2 regions of the Georgenia wutianyii genome follow, and region 2 is predicted to be linked to the other one. Evidence: riboswitches for the same ligand, from Rfam matches in the RefSeq annotation. Region 2 holds a riboswitch; the other holds the start of a gene.
The links. Region 2 has a riboswitch for S-adenosylmethionine ahead of FE251_RS15040 (methionine ABC transporter ATP-binding protein). Riboswitches for the same ligand answer to the same signal wherever they lie in the genome.
Positions count from the first base shown of each region.

Region 1: linked by a shared signal. The riboswitch ahead of FE251_RS05465 (LLM class oxidoreductase) and the one ahead of FE251_RS15040 (methionine ABC transporter ATP-binding protein) in region 2 are both predicted to bind S-adenosylmethionine.

Region 1 is NZ_CP040899.1:1,220,527-1,224,694, reverse strand. It holds gene FE251_RS05475 (DegV family protein) at 1-542, opposite strand, end outside; gene FE251_RS05470 (universal stress protein) at 545-1,429, opposite strand; gene FE251_RS05465 (LLM class oxidoreductase) at 1,534-2,502, opposite strand; SAM riboswitch class IV at 2,777-2,902, opposite strand; gene FE251_RS05460 (iron ABC transporter ATP-binding protein) at 3,234-3,989, opposite strand; gene FE251_RS05455 (iron chelate uptake ABC transporter family permease subunit) at 3,986-4,168, opposite strand, start outside.
Region 2 is NZ_CP040899.1:3,383,889-3,388,056, forward strand. It holds gene FE251_RS15030 (MetQ/NlpA family ABC transporter substrate-binding protein) at 1-258, opposite strand, end outside; gene FE251_RS15035 (methionine ABC transporter permease) at 282-959, opposite strand; gene FE251_RS15040 (methionine ABC transporter ATP-binding protein) at 956-1,936, opposite strand; SAM riboswitch class I at 1,947-2,032, opposite strand; gene FE251_RS15045 (CPBP family intramembrane glutamic endopeptidase) at 2,162-2,935, shown strand; gene FE251_RS15050 (lysylphosphatidylglycerol synthase transmembrane domain-containing protein) at 3,006-4,168, shown strand, end outside.

The DNA of each region.
Region 1 (4,168 bases), 1.3 Mb from region 2:
CCGAGGTAGGTGCGCGCGGGGCCGATCCGCCCGCCCCGGGCGAGGTGGTGGAGGTCGGGCACCATGAACAGGACGTGGGACCGGGCCGCGACCTCGCGGGCGGCGGCGAGGACGCGTGCGGCGTCGGCGCCGGCGGCGGCCCGCTCGGCGGCGGCGACCGCGGCGAGCCCCGTGCCCCCGGCCACGGTGCGGGTGTCGACGACGTGCACGGGCGCTCCGCGCCGGGCGGTGACCTCCTGCGCCGCCGCCCTGGCGGCGTCGACGGTCCCGGACAGCTCGGCGGACAGGTGGAGGCAGACGACCGCCCCCGCACCGTCGTCGAGGGCGGCGTCCATGGCCGCGGCGAGGTCGGCGCGGCTGGGCTGGGAGGTGGTCGCCGTCCCGCCGGCGCGCAGGTGGGCGGCCAGCACCTCCCGGCTCGCGGCGTCGTCGGGACGGTCGGCACCCTCGACCTGCACGCGCAGCGGCACGACCCGGATCCCCAGCGCGTCCGCGGTGCTCCCGGGCAGGGAGGCGGTGGAGTCGGTGAGGACGGCGACCACGGTCAGTGGGCGTCGTGGCGGGTGCGGACGACCGCGACGACCGGGGCCCGGTTCGCCACGCCCCGGCTCACCGAGCCGAGGAGGAGGCCGGCGAGCCCACCGCGTCCCCGGCTGCCGACGACGACGATGCTCGCCTCGGCCGCCGCGTGGACGAGGGCGCGTACCGGTCGCTCGTGGACCAGGCGCAGCTCCGCGGGAACGTGGGGGAAGCGCCGTCGCCAGGTCTGGAGCCGCTCGGCGGTGTGCTCGGCGTGCAGTCGCGCCACCTCGCGGTAGTGGTCGCCGAGGACGGGGATGTCCTCGAGGAGGGCGTGGTCGTCCTGGCTCGCCTGGACGACGACGAGGTCGGTCCCGCGCCGGGCCGCCTCCTCGAAGGCGTACTCCATCGCCTCGGGTGCCCCCTCCTCCGGGTCCATGCCCACGACGACGGGCGCCGTGTCCCCGCCGGGCGGCACGTCGCGCACGACGACGACGGCGCAGGCGGCGTGGGCCGCGACCTTCTGGGCGACGGACCCCATGAGCGCGTCGTCGGACTCCCCCAGCCCGCCGGAGCCGACGACGACGACCACCGCGCGTCGTGACGCCTCGACGAGCGCCTCCGCCGGGGACTCGACGAGCACATCGCGGGTGACCTCGAGCCCGGGGTGGGACTCGAGCACCCGCTCCACGACGGCCGACACGATGCGCTCACCGGTCTCGGTCACCTCGGGCGGAGGCGCGAAGTCCCAGGCGTGCGCGTGGGTCACCCACGGGAAGGCGTAGACGATGTGGAGGCCGGCGGAGCGGCGTGCGGCCTCGCGGGCCGCCCAGTCGACGGCGAGCTCGGCGTTCGCCGACCCGTCGGTACCGACGACGACGCTCCCGGTCGGGGGCTCCTCGGTGACCATCGCACTCCTCACGCAGGCTCGGGCGCGGGCGGGACGGGCCCGCGCCCCCATCCTGCCACGAGGGGTGAGGCGGGGTCCGCGCCGCCCGAGACCCCGCGGCCGTCTCAGTCCCGGACGCGCCCGACCTCGGCGCCGGACGTCGCGACGAGGCCCCGGGCCTGCAGCGCCGGGATGATCCCCCGGATGAGGCGGGTGACGTCCGCGGGGATCGAGCCGGGCAGGACGACGAACCCGTCCGCCGCGCCGGCCTCGAGCCACTTCTCGATCGTCGTGACGACGTCGCCGACGGTACCGACGGCCTCGAGCGCGCCCTCCCAGGAGCCGGTGCCCCCGGCGATGTCGCTGAGGAGGTCGGCCCGCGCCCGGGCGGACTCGTAGTCGGCTGCGATGACGGTGCGCAGGTCGACGAGGACGCGGACGGGCGGGCGCCCTGCGGCCCGTGCCGCGGAGCGCACGGCGAAACGCAGCTCGCGCGCCCACCCGAGGTCCGCCTCGCGCAGCCGGACGACGTCGGCGAGCTCGGCCACGGCCGGCAGCTCGGCCTCCTGCTCCAGCGGCAGGACGACGGTCGGCCGCTGGCTCGAGCGGGCCTCGGCGGTGCGGATGAGGTCCTCGAGCAGGTCACCGAGCTGCGGCAGCGCGCTGACGCGCTCGTCCCGCCCACGGGAGACCTGCAGGCCGGCCCAGGAGCCGCTCTTGCGGTTGAACTGGGCGAGCTCGGCGGCGACGGCGGCGTCCGCCCGGCCCAGCTGCACGCTGGGGACGAGCCCGGTGCCGCCGGCGCTGGGGCTGATGCGGCGGGCGGCGATCACGGGGTCGAGCCAGGCGTTGGCGCGCGGCGAGGCGTCGGCCCGGAGGCGGAAGTCCTCACCGAGCGTGACGAAGGAGACCCCGCCCTTGTGCGCGGCACGGGCGTAGGAGGCGAGGCGCACGAGGTTGGCCTGCTCGGCGGGCAGCCCGGCGGCCGCGCCGCGGTCGTGGGCGGGGGCGCCGAGGCCGGAGAGGTCGAGGGCGATGGTCGCCGTGGTCGAGGTGGTCTCGGTGGTGCGGGTGGGGAGGAAGGCAGTGGACATGACGGGTCACCGTTTCGGCTCGCGGCGCGTGTGACGCGCCCGAAGGAAGTGGGCTGGGCCGCCGGGTCCGGCGCGCGGCGTGTCACTCGCCGGCGGCCGGGGCTGGCCCAGGGGTGATGCGCCGGCTCGGGGCCGAGGCATCGCGGGTATGTCTCAGGCGGACATACAGGGGCGAGCCCACATGCACATCGAGGCGCCGCTTCGGCTGGTGATCGGCCGGGGGCTCTGGTGCGTGGTCATCGCCGTACTTCCTTCGTGCTCGGCACCTGTCGGTGCGCCGCGTTGCCCCGCGCTCGTCGCGGGGCCAGGTCATCACCCGGGGCACCCACCGCACGTGGCGGGTTGCCGACCAGCAAGCCGGGGCTTAGCGCGCTCGAGGCGCGCACTGGTGCTCTGAACCTGGCGCAGACGCTAGTCGCGCCACGTTCCGCGTGTCAACCACCCCGTCTCACCCCCCAAGACGCGGCTCGACGGGTCCCCACCCTGTCCTCCCCGCCCACCGCCGCGCCGCCGCGCCTGACGCCTCCGGCCTCACGCCCCGGGGCCGACCGCGGGTGAGACGGCCGAGCGCGGGTGACACCGCGCCCGCGCCCGGCGGTCTCACGCGCGGTGGCGCTCAGAGGCAGTCGCGGCCGCGGCCCAGCTCGCCGCCGGGCACCGTGATGACCTCGCGACAGCCGACTTGCGCGCGAGAGCCGACTTCCAACAGCCGACTTCCGCGCGGCGAGCCCTCAGTAGTAGACGGCGAGCGGGCCGTTCGGGCCGGGGATGACCCGGACCGGGGTGTCGAAGACCCGGGTGAGGACGTCGTCGTCCATGATCGACTCGCACGTCCCGAACTCCGCGATCTTCCCGTCCTTGACGGCGCAGATGTGGTCGGCGTAGTGGCTGGCGAAGTTGATGTCGTGGAGGACGACGACGATCGTGCGTCCCAGCTCGGCAGCGGCGCGGCGCAGGTGCTGCATCATCTGGACCGAGTGGCGCATGTCGAGGTTGTTGAGCGGCTCGTCGAGGAGGACGAACTCGGTGTCCTGGCACAGCACCATGGCGACGTAGGCGCGCTGGCGCTGCCCACCGGAGAGCTGGTCGAGGTAGCGGTCCTCGAGGTCGCCGAGCTCGAGGAAGTCGATCGCCTGGCTGACGAGCTCCTCGTCGGCGGCGGTGAGGCGGCCCTTGGAGTAGGGGAAGCGGCCGAAGGCGACGAGCTGGCGCACGGTGAGCCGGGTGACGAAGTGGTTCTCCTGGCGCAGCACCGACACGATCTTGGCGAGGTCCTTGGAGGCGGTGCTCGTGATGTCGTAGCCGGCGATCTCGATGGTCCCGGCGTCCAGCCCGAGGAGGCGGCCGATCATCGTGAGCAGCGTCGACTTCCCGGCGCCGTTGGGGCCGATGAGGGCGGTGATGCCACCGGTGGGGATGGTGAGGTCGACCGGCCCGATGACGACCTCGCTGCTGTAGTCCTTGCGGACGTCGGACAGGGTGATCACAGGCGGCCCTTTCGCAGGATGACGACGAGGAAGACGACACCGCCCACGAGCTCGATGATGATCGAGACGACGCCCTGGGCGTAGAAGACGTGGTTCATGACGAAGTACGCGCCGGCGAGGACGACGAAGCCGATGAGGACGGCGACGGGGAAGACGTGGCGGTGGTCGTGGGTGTCGGC
Region 2 (4,168 bases):
CTGGACGTTGGGCTGGACGTAGTCGGTGTACTCGATGATGTCGAGGGTGAAGCCGGCGTCCTCGGCGAGGTTCTCCTGGACGAACTCGAGGATCTCGGCGTGGGGGGTCGGGCTGGCACCGATGACGATCGTCGCGATGCCGCCGGACTCACCGGTGGCGGCGGCCGGCTCCTCCTCGGCGGTGTCGCCGCAGGCGGCGAGCGCGAGGGTGGTGACGGCGGCGAGCGCGGCGAGCAGCACGGGTCGGGTGGTGCGCATGGGTTGGGTCCTCTCGGTGGGGCTCAGCGGTGGTCGACGAGTCGCACGACCCGGTCCCCGAGCATCTGGATCAGCTGGACGAGCACGATGATCACGACGACGGTCACGACCATGACGTCGGTCTGGAAGCGTTGGTAGCCGTGGTTGACGGCGAGCGCACCGAGGCCCTCGGCCCCGAGCGCGCCGGCCATCGCGGAGTAGGAGATGAGCGTGATGACGGTGACGGTGACGCCGCCGACGAGCGCGGGCAGTGCCTCGCGGACGAGGACGCCGCCGACGATCCCGAGCCGGGAGGCACCGACCATCTGGGCCGCCTCGACCTTCCCCGGGGCCACCTCGCGCACCGCGTTCTCCACGAGCCGGGCGAAGAAGGGGATGGCGGCGACGGCGAGGGGGACGACGGCGGACCGCCACCCGTAGGTGGTCCCGGTGAGGAGCCGGGTGAGCGGCAGGATCGCGACCATGAGGATGATGAACGGGATCGAGCGCCCGACGTTGACGACGACGGACAGCACCGTGTTCAGCGCCGGCGCGGGGCGCAGGCCCCCGGGCGCGGTGACGACGAGCGCGAGGCCGAGCGGCAGGCCGAGGAGGATGGTGATGACGGTCGACAGCCCCGTCATGTAGAGGGTCTGGAGGGTCGCCTCGGGCAGCTGCTCGGTGATGACCCGGTTGGCGAGGGCGTCCTGCAGCCAGCTCACGGCGCCACCTCCTCGACGTGGACCCCGGCCGCGCGCAGCTCTCGCTGCGCGACGAGGGCGGCGGACACCGGGACGGACAGTCGCAGCCGGCCCACCCGGGTGCCGGCAAGGGTCTCGATGGTGCCGGCGGAGACGTCGGCCTCCTCGCCGAGCGCGGCGACGGCGGCGAGCACCCGGGCGGTGCTCACCTCACCGCCGAAGGACAGCTCGAGGGTGGCGCGGCCCTCCTCGCGCGGCTCGGGAGGCAGCGGGACGAGTGCGCGGGCCAGGCGGGTGCCGTGGTCACCGGCGACGACGTCGATCGGCCCGTGCTCGGCGACGCGGCCGTGGTCGAGGAGGCTGACCGAGTCGCACACCTCGCGGACGACGGCCATCTCGTGGGTGATGATGAGGACGGTGATCCCGAGCCGGTCGCGGACGTCGCGGATGAGCCCGAGGATCTGGCGGGTGGTGTCGGAGTCGAGCGCCGACGTCGGCTCGTCGCACAGGAGGACTGCGGGCTCGGCCGCCAGCGCGCGGGCGATGCCGACGCGCTGCTTCTGGCCGCCGGAGAGCTGGGCCGGGTAGGCGTCGGCCCGGTCGCCGAGCCCGACGAGCTCGAGCAGCTCGCGCACCCGCTCGTCGCGACGCTCGCGCGGCACGCGGGCGACCCGCAGCGGGTAGGCGACGTTGGCCGCCGCCGTGCGCGCCTCGAGCAGGTTGACGTGCTGGAAGACCATCCCGATGCGGCGCCGCTGGCGGCGCAGCTCCCGCTCACCGAGGCCGGCGAGCGGGACGCCGTCGATGCTCACGGTCCCGGAGGTCGGGCGCTCGAGGGCGGTGAGGCAGCGGACGAGGGTCGACTTGCCGGCCCCGGACTCCCCGACGATCCCGTGGATCGCGCCGCGCGGGACGTGGAGGTCGATGCCGTCGAGCGCGACGACCTCGCGGCCACCGCGGCTGCGGTAGACCTTGCGCAGGTCGGTCAGGCTGATCACGAGAGACGTCCTTCCATCGGTCCTGGCGGGAGCACCCGACGGATCGGGTTGCTGCAGCGTCGACGAGCCAGGTCTCTCGGCTGCTCTGGATGGTGGCCACATCGTAGGATCGCGAATCCGGGTCCTGGCAAGTGCGTCCGGCTGGCGAGACGTGCGTCTTGCCATCCGGGCGCCACCGGAGATGCCCGGCGAGCCGCCCCGCCCGCCTCCTGCTATAACCGCTTCATGCCGCCGCGCACCGACGCCCCGGCCCGCCGGCTGCGGACCGAGGTGTGGATCGTCCTCGGCCTGTCCCTCGGGCAGTCCGGGGTGTACGCCGTCGTCAACATCATCGCCCGCCTCACCGCCGAGGCGCCGCTGCGGCAGCAGACCACCGCGCTCAACCCCTCGCGCTCCCCGCGCCCCTACCTCGACCTCACCTACCAGCTGCTCAACATCGGGTTCGCGCTCGTGCCGGTCGCCCTCGCGCTCTTCCTCCTCAGCGAGCCCGGACGGCGCGCCACCAGCCGCATCGGTCTCACGTTCTCCCGCCCCTGGCGCGACCTCGCCGTCGGCGTCGGCCTCGCGGCGCTCATCGGGGTGCCCGGGCTCGGGGTGTACGCGCTGGGCCGCGCGCTCGGCATCACCGTCGAGGTGCAGGCCGCCACGCTCGACCAGTACTGGTGGACCGTCCCGGTGCTCATCCTCGCCGCGCTGAAGAACGCGCTCCTCGAGGAGGTCATCGCAGCCGGCTACCTCATCGAGCGGCTCGAGCAGCTCGGCTGGCGCCCCGCGTCGGTCGTCGCCGCGAGCTCGCTGCTGCGCGGTTCCTACCACCTCTACCAGGGCATCGGACCGGGCCTGGCCAACGTCGCCATGGGCGTCGTGTTCGCCGAGTACTACCGCAGACGACGGCGCACCATGCCGCTCGTCCTCGCCCACACGCTCATCGACGTCGTCGCCTTCGTCGGCTACTCGCTGCTGCCGGAGTCCGTGCTGCGGACCCTCGGACTCACCTGAACCGCCCGGAAAGGGCCACGCCCACCCGGCTCCCGCGTCTGCGCAGGCCGCACGTCCTAGAATCGGGCGCATGACGGAGCGGCCGGGCGACACCCGCACGCCCGCGCCCGGCGCCCCGGAGGCGCCCCGGCGCAAGGTGCTCCTCGTCGACCTCCCGGCCGTGCGCGTGCGCCGCCCGCGCGACCTCCTCGAGCTCGTCATGTCGGCGCTCGGGATCGGCGTCGTGCTCCTCCTCGCCGTCTACGCGCACGCGACGGCGATCGGGGTGACCGAGGACGTCCAGTCCGCCGCCGCGCTCGTCCTGCGCCAGATCCTGCTCCTGCCCGTCACGGTGCTCGAGGGTGTCGTCACCTTCTTCCTGCCGCTGTTCGTCGTCGCCATGCAGCTCGTGCGGCGCCGCTGGCGCTCGGTCCTCGAGGCGCTCGCCGCGGCCGTCGTCGCCTGGTCCCTCACGACCGCCGCGGTGTGGCTGCTCGACTCCTACGGGCCCAGCGCCCTGTCGGTCGGCCTGACGATCACGAGCGAGGGCGACAGCGTCATCGCGATGAACCCGCTCGTCGCCGCGCTCGCCGCACTCCTCACCGCGATGGGCCCGCGCGACCGGCGGCCCTCCGTGCGCTGGTCGTGGAACCTCCTGTGGGTCGTGCTCGCCCTCACCGTCATCCGCGGAGCACTCACCCTGCCCGGCGCCGTCGTCACCGTGCTCCTCGGCCGGCTCGTCGGGCTCGCCGGGCGCCTGCTCGTCGGGGTCTTCAACGAGCGCGCCGAGGGCATCGACCTCGTCCAGGGGCTGCGGCGGGCCGGGCTCGACGCCGTCCGCGTCGTGCGCCTCGACCCGCCCGAGGGCGGCGACGTGCGGGCATGGACCGTGACGACCTCCTCCCCCATCGGCTACACCGAGCACCTGGCGGAGAACGAGATCCTCGGCGAGGACCCCGACGCCGGCTGGCCGGTGACGACGCGCGCGTCCGACACGATCGTGCCCGACGTGCTCACCGACCCCCAGGCCGTCGTCCACGCCGCCGCCAGCCCGGGCGGGGTCAACCTCGACCCGGTGAGCGCCCACCGGGTGTACTCCGTGTGGGACACCGCCGGCCGCCGCTGGTACGTCACCATGCTCGACGGCGACCGGCAGGTCGTCGGCTACCTCTCCTCGCTGTGGTCGCGGATGCGCGTGCGCGGCCTGCGGCGGCGGCGCTCCGGCTCCCTGCGCGACGCCGCCGACCGCGCCGC